Regions from separate parts of the Bacillus sp. AP8 genome, predicted to be linked through region 3. Evidence: predicted binding sites of a transcription regulator. Region 3 holds the regulator's gene; each other region holds the start of a gene.
What was found. Region 3 encodes LexA, which represses DNA repair genes until DNA is damaged. Its sites were predicted from a motif close to CGAACATATGTTCG; they were not measured.
Positions count from the first base shown of each region.

Region 1: the regulator LexA is predicted to act here: its motif matches at 6,990-7,003, upstream of recA (recombinase RecA).
Region 2: the regulator LexA is predicted to act here: its motif matches at 8,944-8,957, upstream of uvrB (excinuclease ABC subunit UvrB).

Region 1 covers NZ_CAPG01000037.1:36,429-46,651, reverse strand. Annotated here, with positions in the region: gene yfmF (EF-P 5-aminopentanol modification-associated protein YfmF) at 1-13, shown strand, start outside; gene yfmH (EF-P 5-aminopentanol modification-associated protein YfmH) at 13-1,302, shown strand; gene ymfI (elongation factor P 5-aminopentanone reductase) at 1,450-2,175, shown strand; gene BN349_RS10355 (DUF3243 domain-containing protein) at 2,310-2,564, shown strand; gene BN349_RS10350 (DUF3388 domain-containing protein) at 3,124-3,915, shown strand; gene BN349_RS10345 (helix-turn-helix domain-containing protein) at 3,935-4,837, shown strand; gene pgsA (CDP-diacylglycerol--glycerol-3-phosphate 3-phosphatidyltransferase) at 4,983-5,561, shown strand; gene BN349_RS10335 (competence/damage-inducible protein A) at 5,580-6,824, shown strand; gene recA (recombinase RecA) at 7,120-8,166, shown strand; gene rny (ribonuclease Y) at 8,572-10,134, shown strand.
Region 2 covers NZ_CAPG01000056.1:53,267-63,489, forward strand. Annotated here, with positions in the region: gene hprK (HPr(Ser) kinase/phosphatase) at 1-693, opposite strand, end outside; gene BN349_RS14340 (N-acetylmuramoyl-L-alanine amidase) at 1,072-1,779, shown strand; gene BN349_RS14345 (DUF4097 family beta strand repeat-containing protein) at 2,065-3,156, opposite strand; gene BN349_RS14350 (DUF4870 domain-containing protein) at 3,295-3,603, opposite strand; gene uvrA (excinuclease ABC subunit UvrA) at 3,994-6,861, opposite strand; gene uvrB (excinuclease ABC subunit UvrB) at 6,869-8,845, opposite strand; gene BN349_RS14365 (CsbA family protein) at 9,369-9,611, opposite strand; gene BN349_RS14370 (sensor histidine kinase) at 9,704-10,223, opposite strand, start outside.
Region 3 covers NZ_CAPG01000036.1:176,535-186,757, reverse strand. Annotated here, with positions in the region: gene BN349_RS10135 (hypothetical protein) at 1-185, opposite strand, end outside; gene BN349_RS24875 (N-acetylmuramoyl-L-alanine amidase) at 474-1,148, shown strand; gene lexA (transcriptional repressor LexA) at 1,247-1,870, opposite strand; gene yneA (cell division suppressor protein YneA) at 2,037-2,345, shown strand; gene BN349_RS10115 (YneB family resolvase-like protein) at 2,390-3,049, shown strand; gene BN349_RS10110 (DUF896 domain-containing protein) at 3,124-3,363, shown strand; gene tkt (transketolase) at 3,558-5,558, shown strand; gene sirA (sporulation inhibitor of replication protein SirA) at 5,752-6,204, shown strand; gene BN349_RS10095 (YneF family protein) at 6,290-6,505, shown strand; gene BN349_RS26115 (hypothetical protein) at 7,054-7,209, shown strand; gene BN349_RS10085 (prohibitin family protein) at 7,187-8,035, shown strand; gene BN349_RS25355 (aspartyl-phosphate phosphatase Spo0E family protein) at 8,309-8,458, opposite strand; gene BN349_RS10080 (cytochrome c biogenesis CcdA family protein) at 8,680-9,390, shown strand; gene BN349_RS10075 (response regulator) at 9,593-9,952, shown strand; gene BN349_RS10070 (CcdC family protein) at 10,108-10,223, shown strand, end outside.

The DNA.
Region 1 (10,223 bases), on a different contig from region 3:
GGTGTCTCAATAATGAAAACCATAAAATATGCTCAAATTGATGAAGTTCTATATTATGAAAAACAAGAAAATGGTTTAGAAGTGTATATTTTACCGAAAAAGGAATTTAATAAAACATTTTCGACTTTTACGACCAAATATGGATCAATTGATAATTGGTTCCACCCCTTTGGAAAGAATGAAGTCAAGAAAGTTCCAGATGGAATCGCCCATTTTTTAGAGCACAAATTATTCGAAAAAGAAGATGGTGATGTATTTCAGCTGTTTTCTAAGCAAGGAGCATCAGCTAATGCTTTTACATCCTTTACGAGAACGGCTTACTTATTCTCTAGTACATCTAGATTTGAAGAAAATTTAACGACTTTAATTAACTTCGTTCAAGAACCTTATTTTACAGAGAAGTCTGTTGAAAAGGAAAAAGGAATTATTGGTCAGGAAATAAATATGTATGACGATAATCCAGATTGGCGCTTGTATTTTGGAACTATTGCGAATATGTATGAGAATCATCCAGTGAAAATAGACATTGCAGGTACTGTTGAAAGTATCGATCAAATTACAAAGGATTTACTTTATGAGTGCTATGAAACGTTCTATCATCCAAGTAATATGCTATTGTTTATTGTCGGCTCTGTAGATCCTGTTCAAACGATGAGCTTAATAAGAGAAAATCAACTAAGTAAAAGCTTCGATCAGGCTTCGGAAATTAAGAGACAGTTCGAGCAAGAACCCGACAGTGTATATAAGAAAAAAGAAATTTTACCAATGAATGTTCAAATATCGAAATGTTTAGTTGGAATAAAAGCGGCTCAGCTCCATCAAACAGGTCGAGAGATGTTAAAGAATGAATTAACAATAAATTTACTACTGGATTTATTATTTGGAAAAAGCTCTCTTATGTATGAAGAATTATATTCTCAAGGTTTAATTGATGGATCTTTTTCTTTCGATTATACGCAAGAAAAAGATTTTGGATTTGCTATGATTGGTGGAGATACTGAAAATCCTGATGAATTAGCTGATAAGATTATTGCTTATCTTCTTAAAATGAAAACAGGAGAAGGCTTCTCTGAAGAACTGTTAGAAAGAACAAAGAAAAAGAAAATCGGTTCCTTTTTACGTTCTCTTAACTCTCCAGAATACATTGCCAATTCGTTCACTCGATATGCCTTTTTAGAAACGAGTCTTTTTGATGTTGTACCTGTACTCGAAAGTATTTCGTTACAAGATTTGAAACAAGTAGCCACAGATTTAATCTCTGAAGAACGAATGACTATATGTCAGGTCGTACCGAAGAAGTGAATTGAAGTAACCATTTAGTTTTTTGGGGTAAAAAAACTATAAGAAAATTGAGACTGATTACAGTTTTCTAGAAGAGGCTGACTTAAAGGTACTATAATCGTACTTGTTAAGAAGATGCCTCTTTTATATGAAATGAGGGGAAATGAAGTGAGGAAAGAATTTGTACTTATAACAGGAGCAAGTGGAGCAATAGGTAGTGCAACGGCTATTGAACTTGCAAAACAAGGTTATTCACTATACATACATTATAATAGGAACGAACTAGGTATTCGGGATCTCATTCAAGCTTTAGAAGAGTATGATATTGAAGTTATTCCTATTCAAGCTGATTTAAGTACGATGGAGGGAGTAGAGCGATTATGTTCGAATATATTTTCTCTTAATAGTATAGTGTTAAATAGTGGAAAAGCGCATTATGGACTAGTTTCTGATGTCGATCTCGATACGATGCAAGAAATGATTCAGCTTCATTTAACTAGTCCATACTTAATCGTACAAAAGCTAACTTCGAAATTAACACGAAACGCTTCTTCTTCAATTGTTGCTGTTACGTCTATATGGGGAGATACAGGTGCTTCTTGTGAAGTTCTATATAGCATGCTTAAAGGTGGTCAAAACTCCTTTGTTAAGGCATTAAGTAAAGAATTAGCTCTTATGGGCGTGCGTGTGAATGCTGTTTCTCCAGGGATAGTGAATACCCCGATGGTGGCCAATCTAACTGAAGAAGAAAAGTTTGAGCTGACGGATGAAATTCCTATAGGAAGACTTGCTGAGCCAAAAGAAATAGCTGACAGCATTGCCTATTTACTATCTGATCGTGCATCGTATATTACAGGGCATATTTTAAAAGTAAACGGAGGATGGTACACCTAATGTGAAACCATTCCTATTACAATTCCTTAAATTATTTTTAACGAAAAGTCTAAGTGATAATTTGAACGGGATAAATTGTCAGTATAGAAGAGGTCATTCATACACAATTTATATAATAAGAAAGGGTGATATGAATGTCCATTTTAGATAATTGGGAGCAATGGAAAGACTTTTTGGGAGATCGTCTGCATACAGCTGAGGCTGAAGGGCTTTCTAAAGGTGTTATTTCTGAACTTGCTTTTGAAATTGGAGATTATTTATCAAAGCAAGTTCAACCCAAAAATGATCAAGAAAAAATTCTCGCAGAACTATGGTCTGTTGCCTCCGATGAAGAAAAGCATGCTATAGCGAATGTAATGGTGAAAATGGTTAGTAATTCAAACTCATGATGGAAATATAGTGAAAATTAATGTTCATAACAATACTTCTATTAACATCAGTTAGTATGGGATCTTTCTGAATTATTTAGATGACTAACTGAGGATTTCAATTGCTAGAGGATGCCAAACAAAAGGAAACTTTTTGGCATCCTATTTTTTTGAAAGTTGCGTTGAGATTCAAACGAAGTGTTAAGTACGACAAGAAAGACTCTTATCGTCATTATGCAAGAAAGTGAGCATCCTGGATGCATTTTCAATTTCTTATTAATGGGTAACAAATTTTGTTTAAAGAGATAGGTTAAGAAATCCTCCGTTTGCTTTCGAGTATAAAACACCTACGGGAGTTTCCGCGAATTTTTCTTTTTAAAAGTCGGCAATTACGTATAATAGGGCCTTTATGAAAAAAAGTGTGGGAAATTGTGATTGAAAAGCAAAGAAAGATAAGAAAATAGGCAAACTCATAATTTTTTATGATGTTTTCCCTTTAATATTAAGGGTAAATCATTTATTATTATAGATGCTAGTATAAAATTGTTGAATTTTGTCTTGAGGGGCGGGGATTTTTCAAATGGATCGAAAAGAATGGTATTTCGAGTATGAAATTCAGAAAAATCGACCGGGGATATTAGGTGATATTTCTTCTCTTCTAGGTATGTTATCCATAAACATAGTTACAATTAACGGTGTTGATGAAGGTCGAAGAGGATTACTATTAAAGGCTAATGACAGTAAAAATATTGAACGTTTAGAATCAATACTATCTACGATGGATACGATAAAAGTAATTAAGATTCGTGAGCCTAAGATGTTAGATCGATTAGCTGTTAGGCATGGACAATATATTCAACGAGACGCTGACGACAAAAAAACTTTTCGCTTTGTTAGAAGTGAATTAGGATTATTAGTCGATTTTATGGCTGAATTATTTAAACAAGATGGACATAAGATGATTGGGATTCGTGGTATGCCTCGAGTTGGAAAAACAGAATCTATTGTAGCAGCAAGTGTTTGTGCCAATAAACGATGGTTATTTGTTTCTTCAACGCTATTGAAGCAAACAATTAGAAGCCAGCTTATAGAAGATGAATATAATGAAAACAATCTATTTATTATAGACGGAATTGTTTCTACAAGATCGGCTAATGAAAAGCATTGGCAACTTGTTAGAGAAATTATGAGACTTAATTCAGTTAAAGTGATCGAACATCCTGATGCATTTGTGAGAAATTCAGAATATACGATGGATGACTTTGATTATATTATCGAGTTAAGAAATAATCCAGAAGAAGAAATTACATATGAAGTTGTACATCAAAATGATTTATTTGGGGGATCAGATTTTGGCTCCTTTGATTTCTAAAGTATAGAAGGTGTTATAAATGACGGAATTAGGAAAAACGTTAAAAGCTGCACGTGAAGAGAAAGGTCTTAGTTTAGATGATTTACAGCAATTAACGAAAATTCAAAAAAGATATTTAATTGGTATAGAAAAAGGCGATTACGCAATGATGCCAGGTAAATTTTATGTGCGTGCCTTTATTAAGCAGTATGCTGAGGCTGTTGGAATTGAGCCAGAGGAAATTTTTGAACAATTTAAGAGTGATGTTCCAGCAGTTAGAGAAGATGAGTTACCAGAGCAACTATCAAGAGTGCAGTCAAAGAGAACTATCTCTCCTACTCAATCTAAAGTACTAGATCTTTTACCGAAAATATTAGTAGCTGTTTTCGTTATCGGAGCGGCAGTTTTAATTTGGGTGCTTGTTTCTAAAAATATACAAACAGATGGAGAGAAAAAGTCTGATACTGGAAGTGACCAGATTACCGTTGAATCAGAAAAAAATTCTCCTTTAAAAGATGGTGAAGCATCAAAAGACAAAGATAAGGCTCAAGATAATGGCGACAAGAATGATCAAGATCAAGAGAATGATCAAGATAAAGAGCAAAATAATGATGTTAAACAAACTGTATCAGTAGTTAATTCTTCCGGTAAATTTTCTACGTATGAATTAAAAGATACAGATGTATTTAAATTAAAGTTAGTTGCTAGTGCTGATACTTGGGTAAATGTTAAGAACGCTAATGGTAAATCTATGTTTCAAGGTCTAATGAAACAAAATGATAATCAAGAAATTGACTTAACAAATGAAACAAAGGCAGAGCTAGTAATTGGTAATACAGCAGGAACGACTATATATATTAATGATGAGCAATTAACTTATGCCATTTCTCCTACTGAAAGAGTTAATCAAAATATTACCATTAACTTTTCAAAAACAGAGTAATTTTAGTTAATAATGAAGACTAGAAAGTTCTTACCTTTTAGTCTTCAATCAAGAGCTCGGCATAGCCGGGTTCTTCGTCTTTTCATTTTGGGTAACATAGAATATAGTATATATTAAAGAAGTTTTTCATCTGGAGGTTTTTGTTTTGAATTTACCTAATAAAATAACGGTATCGAGAATATGTTTAATCCCAGTATTTCTAATTTTTATGCTGGTTGACTTTCATTGGGGAGATTTAAAAATTGGTAGTGAGTATCTTCCTATTGAACATTTAGTTGGTGCATTGATTTTCATCGTTGCTTCAGTAACTGATTGGATCGATGGGCATTATGCTAGGAAGTATAATCTTGTTACAAATCTTGGAAAGTTTTTAGATCCGTTAGCGGATAAATTATTAGTATCATCAGCTTTAATTGTGTTAGTAGAGTTACAGCTTGCTGCATCATGGATTGTTATTGTCATTATAAGCCGTGAATTTGCAGTTACAGGATTACGATTAATTCTTGCAGGAACAGGTGAAGTTGTAGCTGCAAATATGTTAGGGAAAATTAAAACTTGGACCCAAATCATAGCCGTATCTGCTTTACTTCTGCATAACTTACCATTTGAATTAATCTCTATTCCATTTGCAACAATTGCATTATGGGTTTCTATGTTCTTTACCATATGGTCTGGTTGGGAATACTTCGCTATTAATAAAGATGTATTTAAAAATTCTAAATAAACACGGGGGAGTTTTTAGATGAATGCAGAGATTATTGCTGTCGGCTCTGAGCTATTACTTGGACAAATCGTGAATAGTAATGCTCGTTACATTTCTAGACAGCTTGCCGAAATAGGGGTAAATGTTTTTTTTCATACAGTAGTTGGCGATAATTCGTCTCGCTTAAAGAGTGCAATTGAAATAGCAGAGAAGCGTTCTCAGATTGTTATCTTTACTGGCGGACTCGGACCAACAAAAGATGATTTAACAAAAGAAGCGATTGCAGCTCATTTAAATACTCAGTTAGTTATGGATGAGCATGCGTTAGCTAGCATCTCTGCTTATTTTGCAAAAACGGGAAGACCTGTTACGGAGAACAATAAAAAGCAAGCGCTTGTTTTGGACGGTTCTCATGTTTTAGTGAATGATCACGGAATGGCCCCTGGAATGATATACTCATCTCCTAGTCATACATATATGCTTTTACCTGGACCACCGTCTGAAATGGAACCGATGTTTTCGACATATGGGATTCCTGCATTAGTAGATAAAATGAATACGATTGAAAGAATTCATTCTCGAGTTCTTCGATTTTTTGGTATTGGTGAAGCATATTTGGAAACAGTTGTTGAAGATTTATTAGATGAACAATCTAACCCTACAATTGCTCCCTTAGCTTCTGATGGAGAAGTTACGTTAAGAATAACAGCTAAACACTCTTCAGTTGATGAGGCTGATAGAATGATTGATGAAGTAGAAGAAAAGATTAATCAACGAGTTGGGCAATTTTGTTATGGAAAAGATGATACGTCTTTAATGAAAGAAGTTGTGAAGCTGTTAACTTCTAAAGGTCTTACAATTGCTAGTGCAGAAAGTTTAACAGGTGGTATGTTTCAAGAGGAATTAACGACAATATCAGGTGCGAGCCAAATATTTAAAGGTGGAATTGTTAGCTATAGTAATGAGGCAAAAATAAATGTCTTAAAAGTAAACAAAGAAACGATTGAAAAATATGGCGCAGTGAGTGAACAATGTGCAAAAGAAATGGCTGAACAAGTACGTTCTTTACTAGGTACTGATATTGGAATTAGCTTTACTGGTGTTGCAGGACCAGAACCACTTGAAGGTAAACCAGTGGGCACTGTTTATATTGGCTTGTCTAGTTCGAAATTTACTACAAAAGTAGTTAAGCTACAACTACAGAGAAGCAGACAGGTTAATAGAGTAATAAGTTTTAAAAATGGCTGTCATATTATTCTACAAAGCTTACAAAGTCATGAATAGAAGTTTTAGATATCATTTTAAAATAGAAGGTGTTTATCAATTTACGTTATATTTGATAGATACCTTCTATTTTTTTATAAAGGTATTTTCTTAACGAATTGTGATTAAAAAAAATTTACATAAGTAAAATGAAAGTTTTAGAGAAAAATTAACAATGAAATTAAGCGAATAAATGTTCGCTTTTTACTTGTCAAACGAAAGAAAAAAGTATATAGTAAATATAGTTATTAACAAACAAAGAAGCAGTACGCTTTAATGAATAGATATTAGCATGTATTTAAAAGGGGGAACTCTAGTGAGTGATCGTCAAGCAGCCTTAGAAATGGCTTTGAAACAAATTGAAAAACAATTCGGTAAAGGTTCCATTATGAAACTAGGAGAACAATCTGACCGCAGAATTTCTGCAGTTCCTAGTGGTTCGTTAGCTTTAGATGTAGCGCTTGGGGTTGGTGGATATCCAAGAGGTCGTATTATTGAAGTGTATGGTCCTGAAAGTTCAGGTAAAACAACTGTAGCATTACATGCGATAGCTGAAGTACAAGCATCTGGTGGACAAGCAGCTTTTATTGATGCTGAGCATGCTTTAGATCCAGTTTATGCTCAAAAGTTGGGTGTGAATATTGATGAATTATTGTTATCACAACCGGATACTGGAGAGCAAGCTTTAGAAATTGCTGAAGCACTTGTACGAAGCGGTGCAATTGATATTATTGTAATTGACTCAGTTGCTGCTTTAGTTCCTAAAGCAGAAATTGAAGGAGATATGGGAGATTCTCATGTAGGCTTACAAGCACGTTTAATGTCTCAAGCACTACGTAAGTTATCTGGAGCTATTAATAAATCAAATACAATTGCTATTTTCATCAACCAAATCCGTGAAAAAGTAGGAGTTATGTTTGGAAATCCTGAAACAACACCAGGAGGACGAGCGTTGAAATTCTATTCAACGGTCCGTTTAGAAGTACGTCGTGCAGAGCAATTGAAACAAGGCAATGACATTGTAGGGAATAAAACTAAAATTAAAGTTGTAAAGAATAAAGTTGCGCCACCATTCCGTGTAGCAGAAGTGGATATTATGTATGGAGAAGGAATATCTCGTGAAGGAGAAATTGTTGATATGGCTTCTGATCTTGATATTATCCTTAAGAGTGGGGCATGGTATTCTTATAATGATGAACGTTTAGGTCAAGGTAGAGAAAATGCTAAACTTTTCTTAAAAGAAAACGATGCTATTCGTACAGAAATTATGAAGAAAATACGTGATCACTATCAGTTAGATGGAGAACATGTTGCTCCAGAAGAAGATTCGGCTCAGGAAGAAATGGATTTTCTAGAAGAATAAGCAATATAAAAAGACTTAGCACTCTTTAGAATGCTAAGTCTTTTTATCTTTTTAAGGGTATTTCACCATAATATATTAGGATTAGGAGTTGTATACTGACTTTGTGAAAGTTGAATATAGGTTATGGTCATTTAAATATGTGGTTTCCTATAGCTGGAAAAGGACTGTACGTTAACATGTATGGGCTGAATGGTACCAATGTCTGAAAATTCATAGGCGCCCAAAGGTACAACCCCTTGACAACCCAAATTTGCACCTATACAATTAATATGTATATTTTACATGTTTTTAAATTTAACATTTGTAAAAAAAAAAGCCTATGTGCTGTATATTGAAGAAAAGTAACAATGTACATGCCGACATGACATGATTAAAAATAATTTCATAGCAAGAGGAGGTGAAAAGATGGATCTAATTATTATTATCATCTCCATTTTGCTTGCTCTGTTCGTCGGTGCAGTTGTTAGTTATTTTGTATTCAAGAAATTATCTGAAAACAAAATAGCAGGGGCAAAGAATGAAGCAGAACGTATCATTGAAGATGGCATTAGAGAAAGTGAAGCTCTTAAAAAAGAAGCCCTTATTGAAGCCAAGGATGAAATCCATAAACTTCGAACTGATGCTGAAAGTGACATTCGTGAACGAAGATCTGAATTACAAAAACAAGAAAATCGATTATTGCAAAAAGAAGAGAATCTTGATCGAAAAAGCGATACTCTTGATAAACGTGAATCCGCTTTAGAGAAAAGAGATTATTCTCTTAACCAAAAACAACAGCATATTGAAGAGAAGGAAAGCAAAGTGGACGATATGGTTCGTCTGCAACAAACAGAGCTTGAACGAATTTCTAGCTTAACAAGAGAAGAAGCAAAAGCCATTATTCTGGATCGTGTTGAAAAGGAACTATCACATGATATTGCTATTATGATTAAAGAAAATGAAAACCGTGCGAAAGAAGATTCTGATAAGAAAGCAAAAGAAATTCTTTCACTTGCTATCCAAAGATGTGCGGCTGATCATGTAGCTGAAACAACAGTATCTGTTGTTACTCTGCCAAATGATGAAATGAAGGGACGTATTATTGGCCGCGAAGGCCGTAATATAAGAACACTTGAAACGCTTACAGGTATTGATTTAATCATAGATGATACACCTGAAGCAGTTATTTTATCTGGATTTGATCCAATCAGACGTGAAACAGCAAGATTAGCACTTGAGAAATTAGTACAAGATGGTCGTATCCATCCGGCACGTATTGAAGAAATGGTGGATAAAGCGAGAAGAGAAGTTGATGAGCATATCCGTGAAATTGGAGAACAAACAACTTTTGAAGTTGGGGTTCATGGATTACATCCAGACTTAATTAAGATTCTTGGACGTTTGAAATTCCGAACAAGTTATGGACAAAATGTTCTAAAACATTCTATGGAAGTTGCCTTCTTATCAGGATTACTTGCTGCTGAATTAGGTGAAGATGAAATGCTTGCTAGAAGAGCTGGTTTGCTTCACGATATTGGTAAAGCTATTGACCATGAAGTGGAAGGAAGCCATGTTGAAATTGGTGTTGAACTTGCCACTAAGTATAAGGAAAATCCTGTTGTCATTAACAGTATTGCTTCGCATCACGGTGATACAGAACCAACATCGATAATTGCAGTTCTAGTAGCAGCAGCGGATGCTTTATCTGCAGCAAGACCTGGAGCAAGAAGTGAAACTCTTGAAAATTATATTCGTCGTTTAGAGAAACTTGAAGAAATTTCAGAGTCATATGATGGTGTTGAAAAATCATTTGCGATTCAGGCTGGCCGTGAAGTTCGTATTATGGTTAAACCAGAACAAATTGATGATTTAGAGGCTCATCGTTTAGCGAGAGATATACGTAAGCGTATTGAAAAAGAATTAGATTACCCTGGACATATTAAGGTAACTGTTATTCGAGAAACTCGAGCTGTAGAATATGCAAAATAGAGTGTAATAGAAGAGGGAATCCTAAAAGACATACTTTTAGGGTCCCTCTTCTTTCTTATTTGGGTATAATAAAGTAGTAAGTAAATGTT
Region 2 (10,223 bases), on a different contig from region 3:
ATTAATTATTAATGAAATTTTCTTGTGGCTTAAAACAGATCCTGCACCGAATAATGTCATAACATTTATAATACCTAATCCTCTAATCTCCAATAAATGCTCAATTAATTCTGGTGCTCCACCTACAAGTGTAGACTGATCCTCTTGACGTATTTCAACACAATCATCTGCCACTAATCGATGACCTCTCTTTACAAGTTCAAGTGCTGTTTCACTTTTACCTACGCCACTTTTCCCTGTAATTAATACACCTACTCCATAAATATCCACTAATACACCATGAACGGCTGTAGTTGGAGCCAGCTTGCTTTCTAAATAATTTGTAATGTGACTAAATAATCGAGTGGTAGTCATCGAGGAACGTAGAACAGGTACAGATTCACGTTCTGAAGCTTCAATTAACTCAGGTGGAACCTCCTGCCCTCTTGTAATAATAATACCTGGAGTAATATCTTTACAAAGCATATCCATTCGATCTTTTCTTTCCGATTTACTAAGCTTATTAAAGAATGTTAACTCTGTTTTTCCTAATAATTGCATTCTCTCAGCTGGATAATATTCATAAAATCCTGCAATTTCAATTCCTGGACGTGATAAATCGCTTGTTGAGATTGGTTTACTAATCCCTTCTTCACCACTTATCAATTCCATCTTAAACTTTTCATATATATCTTTCGTACGTACTTTCGCCAATTTAAATCCTCCTTTAACCATGTAAAGAGTGCTTTTTTAGTTTAGCACTTTTTGTGCAAACTAAAAAATTCCAAATTTCTTATGTATATAGGTGACACTTAGATGTAACGAAGCTCTCACTGATTTGACAATTAGAGCTGAATCTTGAGAAGAACCATAATGAAGGACTTCTTTAACTATCATCATTCATTTCACCATATTTACTAGTATAAACAAATTATTTATAAAGTGAAACTTCCATTCATAAGACACTTTTATCTACGCTGAAAATCATAATAAATTTTTCTAAAGAGGAATGGAAAGTTTCTATAGCTGTCCCGCTCCTTTTTGTACAAGCATTCATATCATATTACGACAAGCAATAAGGGAGGGAAAAAAATGAAAGTAGTATTAGATGCTGGCCACGGATATCATACACCAGGAAAAAGAAGTCCTGATGGATTAAAGGAATATGAAATAAATCGTGCCATAGCCGCATATACGAAAGCAGCTATATTGACCTATCAAAATGTTAATGTTATCTACACTCATAATGATAAACATGATGTACCTTTAAAAACCAGGACCGACCAAGCCAATTTAATACAAGCCACCTGCTTTATATCCATTCATGCTAACGCTTCAGGAGATGGAAATACATGGAATGATGCAAACGGTATTGAAACATTTATTCATAATCATGCAAGTAAAAGATCATTATCACTTGCTGAAAAAATCCAAACGAATCTTATTATCGCCACTGGATTAAAGGATCGTGGAGTGAGAACTTCTAATTTCCACGTACTTCGTGAAACAAAAATGGCAGCAGTATTAATTGAATGTGGTTTTATGACCAATTCAGACGAGATCAAATTATTACGTTCAGAAACATATAGGAAGGCATGTGGAGAGGCTATTGCTAAAGCCATAGCTGAAGAGTATGAGTTAAAAAAGTTTCCTGAACCACCAACGATTAACGAACCACTAAAAGGCATCTACAAAGTACAAATAGGAGCTTATAAAAACAAACAACATGCAGAAATATTAGCAAACAAGCTACGAAAACAAGGATATGATCCTTTTATTATTTACCAAAATCAAAAATAAAGGCCTGTTGCAAATGAAAATAAACAGTAGTGCGTATTGACTAAATTCTGCTCTAGGACACTCGTTTGAATCAACCAACCGTTGATCAGATAGTTTTTTGTCAACTCTATTAGCAATGTCTCTTAGCCAATGAGTGGAGCTTAGTTAGGAGATTTATTTCTTTCGATTAGCTTTTTTCCTTAATGAGCCAAACAGACATTTTACATTGAATACTTTCGTTTCATGCAAATAGGCGTAAGTGAAACCATTCACTCACGCCCATTTTGTTTGCTATCATAAGGGTTCTTATTTTTGAAGAACAGACACACTTCCTGTTCTAGAATCCACATATACCTTCAGGTCTTCATTTTGCTCGTTATCAAACTTCATAAATTTTTGAACAACCTCTTTTTTCTCATCAATGATTTTCATACCTTGGACATCGACATGTAAGCCTCCTAAATTAGATCGTGCTTCCCCAACAACGATTATATTTTGAGGCACTGTAATAGCAATTGATCCTGAAGTAGATTTTGCATGGATATTTTTTGCTTTTTCATTGAAATCTTTTACATAAATTCCCCCATTAAAAGTTTCAATTTCAGCATATTCGAATGTTCCTTTACTATTCACAGAACCATTAATCGTTTCACAATCGAATTTATCTATATGAATATCATTTAGATCAATATTCCCATTCGCTGTCTCAACACTAGCTGATTTACTAACAATATGATCTAATGTAATTTTTCCATTCGCTGTTTTCGCTTTAAATTGTTCAACTTGTAATTGACTAGCTGCAATTGTACCATTGAAAAGACGCAAACGAACTTTTTCATATTGTGATGACGGTACATAGATTTTGCTATGAACTCTTATCCATTTTTGGCCCACTATATAATATAATTTCGAATCCTTCACATCAAACGTGATCTCGTCTAGTAACATTTTACGAGCTTCCGTTTGATCTTCCGTACGATATACCTTTGCTTCACATTCTATTTTCACACCAGGTTGATCCCAAGATACAACTTCTACATTTCCATTTGCTACTTCAATATTGATTTCATCAAACGTCGATGATTGATCATGAAAAATATGATTAATTTCAGTATGTTTAGTAAAGTTTAAATCTAAATCTTTTACTTTTGTAAAGATATTATCCACAAAATCTAAAATCATGTCTTTCGCTGAAGCTACTTTTTTCTCTGTTTTTTGTTCTTTTTTCTCTTCTTCATCTAAAACAACAACCGTTGATAGCTCCGTAATCATTTCTTTTTCTTTTTCTTGATTATGCTGTTTCTCTTGCTCTAGTAATTCTAATAAAGTTAATGCTTCACTTGCAGTGATTTTTCCTTCCTCAACTAAACTAAGTATTCTTTTTTTCTCTTCATTCATTTTTTATTCCTCCATTCAATTTATCCTTAAACTTTTATACGACAATAACTGATTTTCTATCCAATAATAAAAATTTTAATTATTTTTAATATACACACTTTTTTGTGTGAGGTGAGGTGAACAAAACCTAACCTTAACCTACTTAACTAATAGTTTAACTCCTCTAACAATATTCCAAATAAAAATAACTATGTTCAAAATCAAAAATAAAGCCATAAATATTAAAAATACTGCCGGGAACTCAGATGATTGCCCTACATCATAAATGAAAGCTCCAATTAGAAAAGGTATGTATAATGCCGGGATAATATGCGAAATCAAACTCGATTTGGCATGTTTTTTAACAAAAGAATCATCACTAACAAAATAAATAATAATCGGAACAATTAACGGGGCAAAAAACACACTAAAATAACTGAGTGCTGAAATCACTTTATTTGTCTCCATGTGTAACCCTCTCCTCTTTTCACACCTTATAGTTTTAATACGATTATTCCTTAAATAGGTTTCAAGAAAAAATACCTTTCTATTTCCATCCTTCGACTTCTTAAAACGACAATGTATGTAATCATTGCGATTATTTCCTAAGAAATATCACATTTATTGTAAATATTTAACAAAGGCATTTCGACATTGAAGCATATTTTTCTATTCTTCTATGTAATTTGCAAAAAAAGAGGGTGTGCCAAAGTTTATTTGTTGGCGAACACCCTCTTATACAATACTTCATTATATCAGGGTACAATCTACATCTTACCCTTTTTAAAAGATCTAAAACCAAAGTATTCTCAATAAGAATTCATGACTGTTAATATATGAAAACAATCTGGATTCGTTCTATACATTCGCTTTCTCTTTCACTAAATCGTTCATTCTTTTACGATCACGTTCTAAAATAGGCTTTAAGTATCTTGCCGTATGAGAAGCTTCCTCTTCGATTATTTCCTCAGGTGTCCCTGTAGCAATAATCGTTCCTCCTTTTGCTCCACCCTCTGGTCCTAAATCAATGATATAATCTGCTGCTTTAATTACATCTAGATTATGTTCAATGACTAATACTGTATCTCCATTTTCAACCAGACGCTGTAAAACGACTAATAATCTTGATATATCATCAACATGTAAACCAGTTGTAGGTTCATCTAATATATACAAAGAGCGTCCGTTTGAACGTCGATGTAATTCTGCTGCCAACTTTACACGCTGTGCTTCGCCACCAGATAAAGTCGTAGCTGGCTGCCCTAATGTAATATATCCTAACCCTACATCATAGATTGTTTGTAGTTTACGACTGATTTTCGGAATATTTTCGAAGAAATCCACCGCATCTTCAACCGTCATATCTAGAATATCAGCAATATTTTTGCCTTTATATTTTACTTCCAGCGTTTCACGATTATATCGCTTACCATGACAGACCTCACATGGAACATAGACATCTGGCAGGAAATGCATCTCTATTTTAATGATTCCATCACCACGACAAGCTTCACAACGGCCACCCTTAACATTAAAGCTAAAGCGTCCTTTCTTATAGCCTCGCACCTTTGCTTCATTCGTTGAAGCAAATACATCTCTTATATCATCAAAAACACTGGTGTACGTAGCTGGATTCGATCTTGGCGTTCTTCCTATTGGTGATTGATCAATATCTATAACTTTATCTAAATGATCAACACCCTTGATTTCCTTAAACTGTCCTGGTTTCGCTTTTGCTTTATGCAATTTCTGCGCTAATGATTTATGAAGAATTTCATTAACAAGCGTACTTTTTCCTGAACCAGATACGCCAGTAACAGCAATAAATGTGCCTAAAGGGAATTTTACATTCACATTTTTCAAATTATTTTCTTTTGCACCTTTAATTTCAATAAAACGTCCATCTGACTTTCTTCGTTCATCAGGAAGCGGAATAAACTTTTTACCAGATAAATATTGTCCAGTTAAAGAATTCTCATCATTCATGACATATTCTGGAGTTCCTTCAGAAATGATTGTTCCACCATGAATACCAGCTCCTGGGCCAACATCGATTAAATAATCGGCTGCTAACATCGTATCTTCGTCATGCTCCACGACTATCAACGTATTTCCAATGTCACGCATATTCTTCAACGTACTAATTAATCGGTCATTGTCTCGTTGATGTAACCCGATTGAGGGTTCATCTAAAATGTAAAGTACGCCTGTTAATCGAGAACCAATTTGAGTAGCTAATCGAATTCGTTGTGCTTCTCCACCTGAAAGCGTTCCAGCCGCTCTGCTCAAAGTTAAATACTCCAAGCCAACATTTGCAAGGAACCCTAATCTTTCTTTTATTTCTCTAAGAATCAAGTTCGCAATTTGCATTTCTTTCTCAGTTAAATCTAGATTATCAAACCATTTATATGCATCTTCAATAGAAAGTGAGGTAATTTTCCCGATATGATCTCCATTAATCAATACAGAAAGAGCTTCTTTCTTTAAGCGATACCCCTTACAAGTAGGACAAGAATGCTCACCCATATATTTTTCCATTTGTTCTCGAACATAATCTGAAGAAGTTTCTTTGTAACGTCGCTCTACGTTTCGAATAACTCCTTCAAATTCGATATGATTTTCTCTAACTTGACCGAATTCATTTTCATAACGGAAATAAATTTTTTCTTTCCCTGATCCGTACAAAATCTTATCCATTAGTGAAGGCGGAATATCTTTAACGGGCATATCCATATCAATACCATAATGATCCGCTACTGCCTGAAGTAAAGTTGGATAATACTGTGAGCTTGTTGGCTCCCATGGTGCAATCGCATGTTCTCGTAAACTTACGTTTTTATTTGGGATGACTAAATCAAGATCTACCTCTAACTTTGATCCTAAACCATCACAATCTGGACAAGCTCCAAATGGACTATTAAAGGAAAACATTCTCGGCTCTAGATCTTCGATAGAAAACCCACATAATGGGCAAGCATGATGTTCGCTAAAAAGCAACTCTTCCTGACCAATTATCTCAATAATGACCTTACCTTCACCTAACTTTAACGCACTTTCTAATGAATCGGATAATCGCGCTTCAATTCCTTCTTTTAATACAATACGGTCAATAATGACTTCAATGTCATGCTTTTTATTTTTTTCAAGTTCAATATCGTCTCCAATATCATAGATTTCTCCATCTACTCGAACACGAACATAACCTTGTTTCTTGATATCTTCCAAAACCTTTGCATGTGTTCCTTTTCTTCCAGATACAACTGGAGCCAATACTTGCAGTCTTGTTTTTTCTGGATATTCAACAATTCGATCTACCATTTGTTCGATTGTTTGAGAAGAAATCTCTATATTATGATTTGGACATGTCGGTCTACCGACACGAGCATATAAAAGACGTAAATAATCATAAATTTCTGTTACAGTCCCTACTGTTGAACGAGGATTACGGCTGGTTGTTTTTTGATCAATCGAAATAGCTGGTGATAACCCTTCAATCGTATCTACGTCTGGTTTATCCATTTGCCCTAAAAACTGCCGAGCATAAGCAGATAATGATTCCACATATCGTCGTTGGCCTTCTGCATATATCGTATCAAAAGCAAGAGATGACTTACCTGATCCAGATAATCCCGTTAATACAACCAATTTATCTCTTGGAATTGTGACATCAATATTTTTTAAGTTATGGACCCTTGCTCCTTTTATTTCTATTTTATCCATTGCCATTTTCTTGTCATCCTTCCAGTTTCAACTCTAATATTAAATCACGCAGCTCAGCAGCTCGCTCGAAATTCAATGCTTTGGCTGCTTCCTTCATTTCTTTTTCCATATTTGTGATTACTTTTTCACGTTCTTTTTTACTTAATTTATCTAATCTAATAGCTGGTTCATTGCTTTCTTGCTCATCAACCGTCTGTGTAGCCTTAATAACATCTCGTATATCTTTTTGAATCGTTGTAGGTGTGATTCCATGCTTTTCATTATATGCTTCCTGAATCATACGACGTCGTTTCGTTTCACTGATTGCGAGCTCCATTGAATTGGTAATCTTATCAGCATACATAATGACATGACCATGTTCATTTCTGGCTGCCCTACCAATCGTTTGAATTAACGATCGTTCCGAACGTAAGAATCCTTCTTTATCAGCATCTAAAATGGCAATCAACGAAACTTCTGGAATATCTAAACCTTCTCTCAGTAGATTAATTCCTACTAAAACATCATATTTTCCTAAGCGAAGTTCACGAATAATTTCAATTCGTTCCAATGTCTTCACTTCTGAATGTAAATATTGCACCTTAATACCAATTTCTTTTAAATAATCCGTTAAATCCTCAGACATTTTCTTCGTTAATGTTGTAATAAGAACGCGTTCATTCCGTTTCACGCGATCTTGAATCTCTCCAATCAAATCATCAATTTGACCTTGAATTGGTCGAATATCTATCGTTGGATCAAGCAATCCTGTAGGTCGAATAATCTGTTCAATCATTTCCGGACAATGCTCTAATTCATATGGGCCAGGTGTAGCTGATACAAAAATAGCCTGACCTACCTTTTCCTCAAACTCATCAAATCGTAATGGTCGATTATCCATAGCTGACGGAAGACGGAAACCGTGGTCAACAAGAACTTGTTTACGCGCTTGGTCACCATTAAACATACCTCTGATTTGGGGCAGCGTAACATGGGACTCATCAATAACAAGTAAAAAGTCTTTTGGAAAGTAATCCAATAATGTATATGGTGTTGAACCAGGTGGTCTTAATGTCAAATGTCTTGAATAGTTTTCAATTCCAGAACAGAAGCCCATTTCTCTCATCATTTCTAAATCATAGCGAGTACGTTGCTCAATCCGTTGAGCTTCTAATAATTTACCCTGTTCTTTAAATACAACAAGCTGTTCTTCTAACTCTTTCTCAATATTTTCAATAGCTACCTTCATCTTTTCTTCACGAGTAACGAAGTGAGATGCTGGGAATATAGCTACGTGTTCACGTTCTCCAAGTACTTCTCCTGTTAGTGCGTCTACTTCGCGAATCCGATCAATTTCATCACCAAAAAATTCAATTCTAATACAGTGCTCATCTCGAGACGCTGGAAATATTTCTACAACATCACCACGTACTCGAAATGTACCACGCTTAAAATCGATATCATTCCTTGCATATTGAACATCTACAAGCTTATGTAATAGTTTATTTCTTTCTATCTCCATCCCAGTTCGTAAGGAAACGACTAGCTCTCGATATTCTTCTGGAGACCCTAAACCATAAATACAAGATACGCTGGCAATAATGATGACATCATTCCGTTCAAATAAAGAAGATGTAGCAGAGTGACGTAGTTTATCAATTTCATCATTGATGCTTGCATCTTTTTCTATAAATGTGTCTGTTTGAGGGACATATGCTTCTGGCTGATAATAATCATAATAACTGACAAAGTATTCCACTGCGTTATTTGGGAAAAACTCCTTAAATTCACTATACAATTGCCCAGCTAATGTTTTATTATGCGCAATAACTAACGTTGGTTTATTTACTTCTTTAATAACATTTGAAACAGTGAACGTTTTCCCTGTTCCTGTTGCTCCTAACAAAGTTTGAAGTTTCTTTCCAGATTGTATTTCTTTTACTAACGTTTGGATAGCTTGAGGCTGATCTCCTTGTGGAGAATATTTTGAAACTAATTGAAATTCATTCATGAAAACGGGCCTCCTACTTTGTATTCCTATTTATCTTTGACGAACAAAATAATATATAGACATTCTACCACAAACAACTAAAGTCTAACCATCAAAAGCGAACATTTATTCGATAAAAGTAATTAGAAGAATGCTAAAGTTCCATTTTCTAGTTCATAGCATCAGTAGGGAATCTCATTTCATCCGCACTACTTATTCAAAAGTTCTAGAAAGCAGCTTTTACTTAAACAAGGGTCCGTTGATTCCTATTATCAATTTCAACCTTACACGAGCATTTTTAACCTTACAAACCAAAAAGAGGATGTTCCAAAAGCTATGCTTTTATAGGACACCCTCTTGCATTATAATCTTATGTTTATGTTCATTTTTTAAGTGAAATCCGAGAGACTCACGCGGAAAGAGCAGATTAATGCCCCACTTTAACAATACTCTCTTAAAAAGAGGCAAGAACAGTAAAAATACGTTACAAAGTCATAAAAATTATGGATTTAAAGCGAAAAGGGATCTTAAAAGAGATTAATCATCACTTTTGAGACAGCCCCTGACGTGTATTATGTTTAATAAAGCGAATGGATAACCATAGACCAAACGTTAAAGAAATGGCATCAAGAATAATGAATGTCCATGTATCTGTATAACCTGCATATGCAGATGCGGCAATTAAAGCTACCGAAAGTGACAAACCGACGAAGTGATTATAAGTGACTCTTGTGAAAACATAGACTAACAAAGCTGGTAATGTCATAGCAGCTAGAATCCAAGTCATCTCTTCATCTCCTTACTTCCATAAAAAGTATATTATTTAAACATTGTAGCATAACTACATTTTGTTTTGCTTACATCATACGCTACTATTGGTTATTTTGGAAATGTTATTCTAAAAATCGTACCTTTCCCTTCTTCACTATTCACTTTAATTTTCCCTTGATGCTGTTCTACAATCCATTTCGCGATAGACAACCCCAACCCTGTACCTTCTGGCACCGAGCGAGATTTTTCACCTTGGAAAAAGCGATCGAAGACATAAGGTATATCCTTTTTGCTTATACCTATTCCATTATCTGCAACCGATAACTCAACACCATTATTCACTTTTCTACAAATAACATTAATTTCCCCATGTTCTGTTGTGAACTTTAAGGCATTATCTAAAAGTATAACAACAAGCTGATGGATTCTTTCAATATCTCCGAACATCTCAATTGGCTCATCACATTTGATAATAATTTTTTTCTCCTGTAATTCCGCTAGCTCTTTATAAGGTGCAATTACTTCTTGTATCGCCTCATTGAGTCGAAACTTTTCTTTCTTTATATCTAATCTATTCGTATCGGTCCGTGCTAATAACAATAAGTTACTAACTAGCTTTGATAATCTT
Region 3 (10,223 bases):
TGAAGTGAACCATCAGGCATTGCGTATTCTTTAAAAACTTTATCTTTGCATTTACAATCTTCATCATCACACGGTTCAATCCAAGTGTTTATTAATTGTTTCTCTTTACTTTTTTTGGCTAAATCCATTAATTTACCTTTTCGTGTTTTGTACTTTAAAATACGGTGCATTGTGCATGTTGTCATAATTAAGAACTCCTTATAAAACAAATTCATAATTATAGTATAATTCCATTTTTCAATAGATTCTTTTATAGTGGTGAACATTCTTTGAATAATTAAGAATTCTTCTCATTTTATTCCACTTTAAAATAGCTCTTTCCAACATGGGGGGATAGTAGGAGTAAAAAGAAGCCTTTTTTTAATCAATAGGATATAGTACAAGCCATTTGATAGAACTTAACATAGATTACCTTGAGGTGATTGTATGGTGAGTACTCGTAAGTATTTGGTATCTGATTCAGTTGCTGAAAGATTTACGTATGGGAAAGGAAATATAAAAAATATATCACAATACATGAAACGGATAATACAAGTAATGGAGCTAATGCTGATGCACATGCACGTTTGCAAGCAAATGGCAATATTAGAGAAGCATCATGGCATTGGCAAGTTGATGATAAAGAAGCGATACAGTCATTTGAGCATACTTGGATGTGTTGGGCGGCGGGTACAACGAAAGGTAATAAGGAATCGATTCATATAGAAATTTGTGTAAATAGCGATGGGAATTATCAAAAAGCAGTGCAAAATGCAGCAGCATTAACGAAGATAATAATGAGAGATGAAAATATTTCAATTGAAAATGTTGTTCAGCATAATTATTGGAGTGGGAAAAATTGTCCAAAGATTATGAGAAGCGGTTCGAATGTAACTTGGATTGATTTCAAAAAATTGTTCTCAAATTCTAACTCTAATAGCAAGGAGAAGGAGGATGTTCACGTGTACCAACCGAGTAATGCCACAATGATTAACTCAACTGCTATGGTTTTACAAAGTTTTGAAAATAAAGACGTACATGGTGATTTAGCAATTAGTCCTGCCCATAGAGAAAAATTAGTAAAAGGGGAATTATCGCTAGACGATGCTATTGCATTAATCTATGTAGCTTTATATCGAGGATTAATTCAAGGAAATAAATTAAAATAAGTTTACTCTTATTATTGTTACGACTAAATTTAAATACAATAAAAAAGATTCAAATGTTTAGCCTTAATGCTAACTTTTGAATCTTTTTTATATTGTACTTAATGAATTTCTCGGTATAAACCGATGACTTTTCCTAAAATTGATACTTTTTCTAAGATAATTGGTTCTAACGAAGAGTTTTCAGGTTGTAAGCGGAAATAATTTCTTTCCTTAAAGAATCGTTTAACCGTTGCTTCATCCTCTTCAGTCATCGCAACAACAATTTCACCATTTAGAGCTGTACTTTGTTGTCGGACAATAACGTAATCTCCGTCATGTATGCCAGCTTCTATCATACTATCTCCTGATATCTCTAGCATAAATACTTGTTGATCGTAACCAGCTAGATGTTCTGGTAAAGGAAAATATTCCTCAACATTCTCAATAGCAGTAATAGGTTGTCCTGCCGTTACCTTACCAATTAACGGTACATTTACGACCTTGCGTTTTGGTATTAAGGATTCTTCCTCTAAGTCTAGTATTTCAATTGCACGAGGTTTAGTAGGATCTCTTCTTATTAAACCTTTTGCTTCTAATCTAGCCAAATGTCCGTGAACAGTGGAGCTTGAAGCTAAACCGACTGCTTCACCAATTTCTCGTACAGACGGTGGATAGCCTTTCTGGTTTACTTCATCTTTTATAAAATCAAGAATATCTTGTTGCCTTTTAGATAATTTGCTCATCGATACACCCCCACTTCAATGTCTATAAGAAGATTATAACATGGAAGAAAAAGAGATACAAACATATGTTTGAATTATATATTGACGAAAACAAATGTTCGTATTATAATTCGAAATATAAGAAATACGAACAAATATTCGGTGTTGAGAAAAGGAGAAATATTTTATGAAACATTTTATTGTAAGAAATTCATTTTCCCTTATTTTAATTGGCCTATTTTTATTATTTTCTATTACATCTTTATATAAATTTGGTTCGGATAACTCTAGTAACTATGTAGAAATCACAGTGTCTCAAGGTGATACTTTGTGGAACATTGCAGAAAAATATAAAGATAATAATATCGGTACTCCGAAATTTATTGCTATTATTGAGAAAGTAAACAATTTAAATGGTGAAGTGCTAAAAGCTGGTGATGTATTAGTTATCCCAGTAAAAGAAAATCATAGAACGCAATTATCTATGAACCAATAGCAATGGCACATTTTTAACGCCATAGTTTTGAAAGGTTGTAAAGAATGAAACGAGCTATCATATATTGTCGAGTAAGTACAGAAAAGGAAACACAAGAAACCTCTTTAAAAAGACAGGAACAAGAACTTAATCAATTAGCGCATCAATTATCGTTTGAAGTCGTTAAAATTATTAGTGAAAAAGAAAGTGGCTATCAATTAAACCGTGATGGAGTATTTGAATTACTAGATTGCATAAAAGAGAATGATATAGATGCTATATTGATTCAAGATGAAACTCGGCTAGGAAGAGGAAATGCTAAAATAGCATTATTACATTGTATAGTGAAAGAAGGAGTCAAGATTTATACTCATTCCCATCAAGGGGAAATGGAATTTTCTGAGTCAGATTCTATGGTCTTGCAAATTGTCGGGATTGTAGAAGAATATCAAAGAAAATTACATAATATGAAGATTAGCCGTGGTATGAAAAAAGCCGTTGATAATGGTTATAAACCACAAAAAAATATCAAAAACCAAGATCAGTCAAAAGGCCCTGAAAAGAAAATAGTTCCAATTCAAGAAATCATACGTCTTCGTGAAAATGGTTTAACTTTTTCTGAAATTGCAGCTACTTTAAGAGGATTTGGTTATCAAGTTTCTAAAGCAACGGTTAATCGAAGATATTTGGAATATATGGAATCATTACCTGAACATGAGGAGTAAAACTTGATACATATTTTAATTTCTTATAATATGACAGTATTAATAAGTTTTTTTGAAAATGAAGGAGCGTTTATATGCTGTCAAAAGATAAAATTGCAAGAATCAATGAATTAGCTAAAAAGTCTAAAACAACAGGATTAACACCTGCTGAAGCTAAAGAACAATCAAAATTACGTAGTGAATATTTACAAACATTTAGAAAATCAATGTCAGATACTATCGAGCATTTAAAAGTTATAGATCCAGAAGGTAATGATGTAACACCTGATAGAGTAAAGAGAATTCAAGAACAAAAAAGGAAAAATCTACATTGATAGGTGTTAATTGGAGAAGGGTGCTTTTGTATGCATCCTTTTTGTTTTGAGAATCATAAGTACACATATATATTTGTGTCTTTTTTATAAAAATATATTACATTTTTCACTATATGTTCACGTTTTATATTGTCTTTCTTATATAACAAATATAATATAAGAAGGAATAAACTTATCTATGGAAGGAAGTATTAATATTGAAAAACGTAGATCAACTTTCCATCAATAGCATCCGTACATTGTCAATTGATGCGATTGAAAAAGCAAATTCAGGACACCCTGGAATGCCTATGGGTGCCGCACCAATGGCATATACTTTATGGACTAAACACATGAATCACAATCCGAAAAATCCTAAATGGTTCAATAGAGATCGTTTTGTATTATCTGCTGGACATGGATCAGCATTATTATACAGTCTGCTACACCTAGCAAAGTATGATGTAAGTCTACAAGATTTGAAAGAATTCCGTCAATGGGGAAGTAAAACTCCAGGACACCCTGAATTTGGGCATACACCAGGTGTAGAAGCTACTACGGGTCCTCTAGGACAAGGTATTTCTATGGCTGTAGGTATGGCGATGGCTGAGCGTCATTTAGCTTCTAAATATAATAAAGAAGGCTATGAAGTAGTAGATCATTTTACATATAGTATCTGTGGTGATGGAGATTTAATGGAAGGTGTTTCTGCTGAAGCTTCTTCATTAGCTGGTCACTTACAATTAGGCCGTCTTATTGTTTTATATGATTCAAATGATATTTCTTTAGATGGTGAGTTAAGCCAATCATTTAGCGAAAGTATTGAAGAAAGATATAAGGCGTATGGATGGCAATATATTAAAGTGAATGATGGTAATGATATAGAAGAGTTATCTAATGCTCTTGAAGCAGCAAAACAAGATTTAACAAAGCCAACAATGATCGAAGTTAAAACTGTTATTGGTTTTGGTTCTCCAAATCGTGCTGGTTCATCTTCCGCACATGGTATGCCACTAGGTGCTGATGAGCTAAAATTAACAAAAGAAGCTTATAAATGGACATTTGAAGAAGATTTCTATGTACCAGAAGAAGTTTATGCACATTTTGAAAAAACATGTGTTGAGGCAGGTACTTCAAAAGAAGCGGAATGGAATGAATTATTTGCTGCATATAAAGAACAATATCCTGAGTTAGCAAATGAATTAAGTGCTGCTATTAACAATGAACTTCCGACTAATTGGGATAAAGATATTCCTGTTTATGAAGAAGGAAAAAGCCTAGCATCACGTGCATCTAGTGGTGAAGTAATTAATGGAATTGCGAAAAATCTACCTTCATTCTTTGGTGGATCAGCTGACTTAGCTGGATCTAATAAAACAATGATTAATGGTGCAGGAGATTTCTTACCAGGTAACTATCAAGGAAGAAATATCTGGTTTGGTGTTCGTGAATTTGCAATGGGTGCTGCATTAAATGGTATGGCATTACACGGAGGATTAAAAGTATTCGGAGGAACTTTCTTTGTATTCTCTGACTATGTTCGTCCAGCTATTCGTTTATCAGCTTTAATGAATTTACCTGTGACGTATGTATTTACACATGATAGTATTGCGGTTGGTGAAGATGGTCCTACTCATGAGCCAATCGAACAACTTCCATCATTACGTGCAATGCATAATTTATCAGTAATTCGTCCAGCAGATGGAAATGAAACAGCGGCTGCATGGAAGTTAGCAGTTGAATCTACAGATACTCCAACTGTACTAGTATTAACTAGACAAAATCTTCCAACGATTACTCAATCTGCTGATGTAGCATATGAAGGAGTTTCGAAAGGAGCTTACGTTGTTTCACCATCTACTAAAGAACAAGCAGATGCTCTAATCCTAGCTACAGGTTCTGAAGTATCACTAGCAATTGCAGCTCAAAAACAGTTAGCAAGTGAAGGTATTGATGTATCAGTAGTAAGTATGCCATCATGGGATCGTTTTGAGAAGCAATCTAAGGAATACAAAGATTCTGTATTGCCTCCATCAGTAACGAAGAGATTAGGTATTGAGATGGCTGCAACATTTGGTTGGCATAAATATGTAGGATTTGAAGGAGACGTACTTGGCATTGACAAGTGGGGTGCTTCAGCTCCTGGTGAAAAAGTAATGGCTGAATACGGCTTTACAACAGAGAATGTTGTTGCAAAAGTAAAAGCATTATTTTAATAAAAATGAATGAAGATGCTCAATTGATTTGAGCATCTTTTTTTATATAGTGGTGTGAATAATATAATAACATCTCTATTCTGTGAAAATTTTTGGTCATCGACAAAACTAGTGCGATTTTTCAACAAGAATCAGCAATTTCCATAATCAATCCTTTATATACTAAAGTAAAAGGAATGATAGGGGGATTACGATGAGATGTTATCAAATCTATTTAATAGAAGAACAATATGCTAGGCAATATCTAGGAAGAGAAGTCTTGTTTTATGGATTGTTTCAAGATTATCGTAATTCTAGCGGTGCTCAAACACATATTATTGGTCGTCAGATTTTATATATAACAAAGGAGATTCCTGTAAAGAATCTTCAAGAAGAAATGCACAGGCAATTATCATACAATCAGACTATTAAATGTAAAAATGGGGTATATTATGTTAGAATTAATGAAAGTAAATCAAGGTCAAAAAGTACGGCTAAGCTTGAAATCCATAACAGAATGTTATACATTTCAGCGGAAGGAAGCTATGATGCTGAAACCGTTTTATTCGAATGCTTGCGCAAATGTGAAGATAGCTTTATTGCTATTGATATTGAACATAAACGTTATGGCTGGTTAAAGCCGATAAAAGAGAGAAATTTTATTTAATCCTTACAAAAATCCTATGGAATATTGTATAATAACGTGTGGTCTAGTACACTAAATAGTAGACAACTTGAAGGAGGAAATACGTATGACTTGGCTAGCATGGGTTGTTGCTATTGTAGCTTTATTAGCTGGTATAGCAATCGGATTCTTCATCGCACGTAAGTACATGATGAATTATTTGAAAAAGAATCCACCAATCAATGAACAAATGTTACGCATGATGATGATGCAAATGGGACAAAAACCGTCTCAAAAGAAAATTAATCAAATGATGAGTGCTATGAACAAACAAATGAAATAATAAGCCCTCATATTCCATGGGTTTTGACATACTTTGTATAAGCTGAAATTTTACATGAATGGAAGCTTCACATCATTAAAATGGTTAATCATTCACAAAAGACTACCTTCTTGCTCAAATGAGTAAAGGGGTAGTCTTTTGTGTTAATAAAGAAGAATCAGTTTTTGTGTAAGAGGTTGGTGGATAAGTACTAGCTACTTACGCTATGCGCCAAGAAAGCTTACCGTACCGCGGAAAGTAAGCATCATGAAGAGAAGTCAGTTCAATCTATACTCCTTACTTGTTCATAGACAACAAAGATTGTGAAGAGTTAATAAAAAGAAACTTTTGAAACTTTATCGTTGGTGAATCGTATATATGATTAACCATTCTTTTTCATTGCACGAAAGATATTGAGATCTAATAAAATGTATATACCATTATTGTAGTTGATTCATGTAATTAACAGTCTGGAAGTGTTTTTTAAGTGAACAATTCCTTAAATCTATTAGATAGTAATGACTTTTTGGAAAAGGAATGTAAAAATAATAGAAGAGGGAGGAGTGCAAATGAAAGTAATTATAGGTTCTATTATTGTGGTCATTTTTATTTGTATCGGAGTATGGCTAATCTTATCTCCTTCGTTCAAAAGTGTTGGAGATACGGCATATAAGCTAAAAAAGAAGATTGAGGAGGATGACAATGGAAAACGTGACACCGATTAAAAAGGGGAAAAGTCGAAAAATATTAGGAGGAACTATTATTGCTCTTGTTCTAGTAATAGGAGTAGCTGTTACTTCTTTATTTATTGAAAAAATCCCTAATGGTTATGTTGGGGTAGTGTATAGTCCTAATGGTGGTGTACAAAACGATACTTTAAGCCAAGGTTGGCATCTTGTTGGTCTATTCGATAAAGTAACCATTTATCCGATTAGAATGCAAACGGTAAATTATAAAGATATTCAAGTAGCTACTTCAGATGGAAAAAATGTAACCATCGATTTTGCCTACAACTATTCTATTCAACCGGATAAGGTGGTTGATGTATTTAATAAATTCGGCCCAATTCCAGTTGAACAAATTGAAGAGTCTTATATGAAAACAAGACTTTGGGATGCAGGACGAAAAGGAATTGCAAAATATTCAGTAATTGATACGTATGGTGAAAAATCAGCGGAGGCGGCTGTAGCTGTTCAAACGATTTTTTCAGAAGATATTAGTGGTTTAGGTTTTACAGTGGAGGATCTAACTTTAGGGGTACCGAAACCTGATGAATCTACTCAGGCTGCTATTAACAAAAGAGTAGAAGCTGCCCAAGAATTAGAAAGAAAACAAATTGAATTAAACATTGCTAAAGCAGAAGCACAAAAGAAAAAAATCGAAGCACAAGGTATAGCTGAATATAACGAAATCATTAAAAAATCTATTTCTACTGAGGTTATACAAAATAAATGGATTGAAAAATGGGATGGTCAGATGCCTAAAGCAACAGGTTCTAATCAGCTAATACAAATTCCAATTGATGATACAAAAGCTGCTACAACAAAATAAAAATAATCAAAATCCATATGGTGAAGATTTGTATTCACTATATGGGTTTTTTACTAATATCACTTATAATAAGTAAATTCGAAAAATATGTAAAATAGATTCACAATACCTCATAAGTTATTTGATTATTTTAAAAGTTTTGAATATAATGAATGGGATAGACGTCATACATCTAGAAGGGGAGTAAAACTCGTATTAGTTAGAATTTTACTCTAAAGGTAAGGAATCTATTTGAAAGTATAGTAGATTGTATATGAAAACTAGATGTCAATGTTAATAAATATTATTATACTTATTTAACAAACAATCTAGTTCTTGGCTATATTGTAATGTAGTAGCACTATTTAAGCCGTGCTGGGAAACGATTTTTCCTAATTCCTTTCTCTTTCTTTCAATTAATTGCAGTAATTCATTTTTAGACACAAGTGATAATCCTTTCTACCTGATAATTTATTATAGTTCAATATTACTAGAAAAATATGTAATTATATCATTAACAGTATATCTTTTTATGGAAATTAATTCAAACACTTAGTGTAAAATTGGTATTAATGTTAAATTTCACATAAAATTCATATATCAATCACTCCTTTAATAACCTTTTATTTGATAAAATGGCAATATAAAGTAAATGGGGTGATGGTTTGGCAGATCTTAATTTATTCCTTGCATTTGGTGCAGGCTTTTTAAGCTTTATCTCTCCTTGTAGTTTACCGCTATATCCTGCTTTTCTTTCATATATAACAGGTATGAGTGTTGGGGAAATCAAATCAGAGAATGTTATGTTGCGAAAAAGAAGTCTATTACATACACTTTTCTTTTTATTAGGATTTTCAATTATCTTTATTGCCTTAGGCTATGCCACTTCTTTTTTAGGAGTATTTTTTAAATCAAATCAAGAAATGATAAGACAAATTGGAGCGATTGTAATCGTTTTTTTTGGCTTTGTTATTATTGGATTTATCAGACCAACCTTTCTTATGAAAGATCATAAATTTGAATTGAAAAATAGACCAGGTGGTTATATTGGTTCAGTTATTATTGGACTGGCGTTTGCTGCGGGCTGGACTCCTTGTACGGGACCAATTTTATTTTCTGTTTTAGCTTTAGCAGCTCAGAATTCAGATTCAGCTCTCATTTATATGGCTGCATATATTCTAGGCTTTGCGGTACCATTTTTTATCCTATCATTTTTTATAGGGAGAATGAATTGGATTAAAAAGCATAATGTTAGGATTGTAAAAGCTGGTGGTTATATAATGATTATAATGGGAACGATTCTTTTCTTTAATGGGATGAGTTATATATCTTCCTTTTTTGTTAATCAACTATTTGGTGGTTGGACTGGATTTTAAATAATCACTAGTTGATTTTTCCTGTTATTATAGATTAATAGTAATATAAACACATAGTATCAATAGATTTATTACAGAAAATTGGATGTTTATATTTGATTATAGTATAAAAGTAGGATATATTTTGTATTATAATATATATTTTACTGATAATTCGGATTAAATACTTTTACCTGTTGTGCAAAAGCAAGGAGGTCCAACGATGGCTAGAATACTTATTATCGACGATGCTAAATTCATGAGAATGACTTTATCCAATATGTTATTAAAGGCAAACCACGAAATTATTGGAGAAGGTGAGAATGGTCGGCAAGCTGTTGAATTATATAAAGAATTTCAACCGGATTTAGTAACGATGGATATAACAATGCCAGAAATGGGTGGAATTGAAGCGGTTAGAGAAATTAGATCCGAATTCCCTGATGCGAAGATTATTATGTGTTCAGCAATGGGGCAACAGAAAAAGGTTGTTGAAGCAATAGAGGCAGGAGCTAAGGATTTTATTGTCAAACCTTTTGATGAATCGATTGTTATCCAGGCGATTAATCGTGTACTAAATTAGTTCGTTTCAGACTGTCTTTTAAGTAAGGGTTTACTAAAGACAGTCTTTTTGATTTATGATAGAAAAATTGATAATATATAAGAAATTATTGTTTGAAATTTACAATTACTATTTAAAAAGGTTTAAGGATTAAACCTTTAAAGGACTGGTGCTTTTTGATTTACATTTCAACCGCCATTGCAGTATTAATGGCTTTTACTGTTTTATTTATTAGAATGAAAGCTTCAAAGAAGCCGGCAAGTGTTAAAAAGATTATTTTACCACCTGTTTT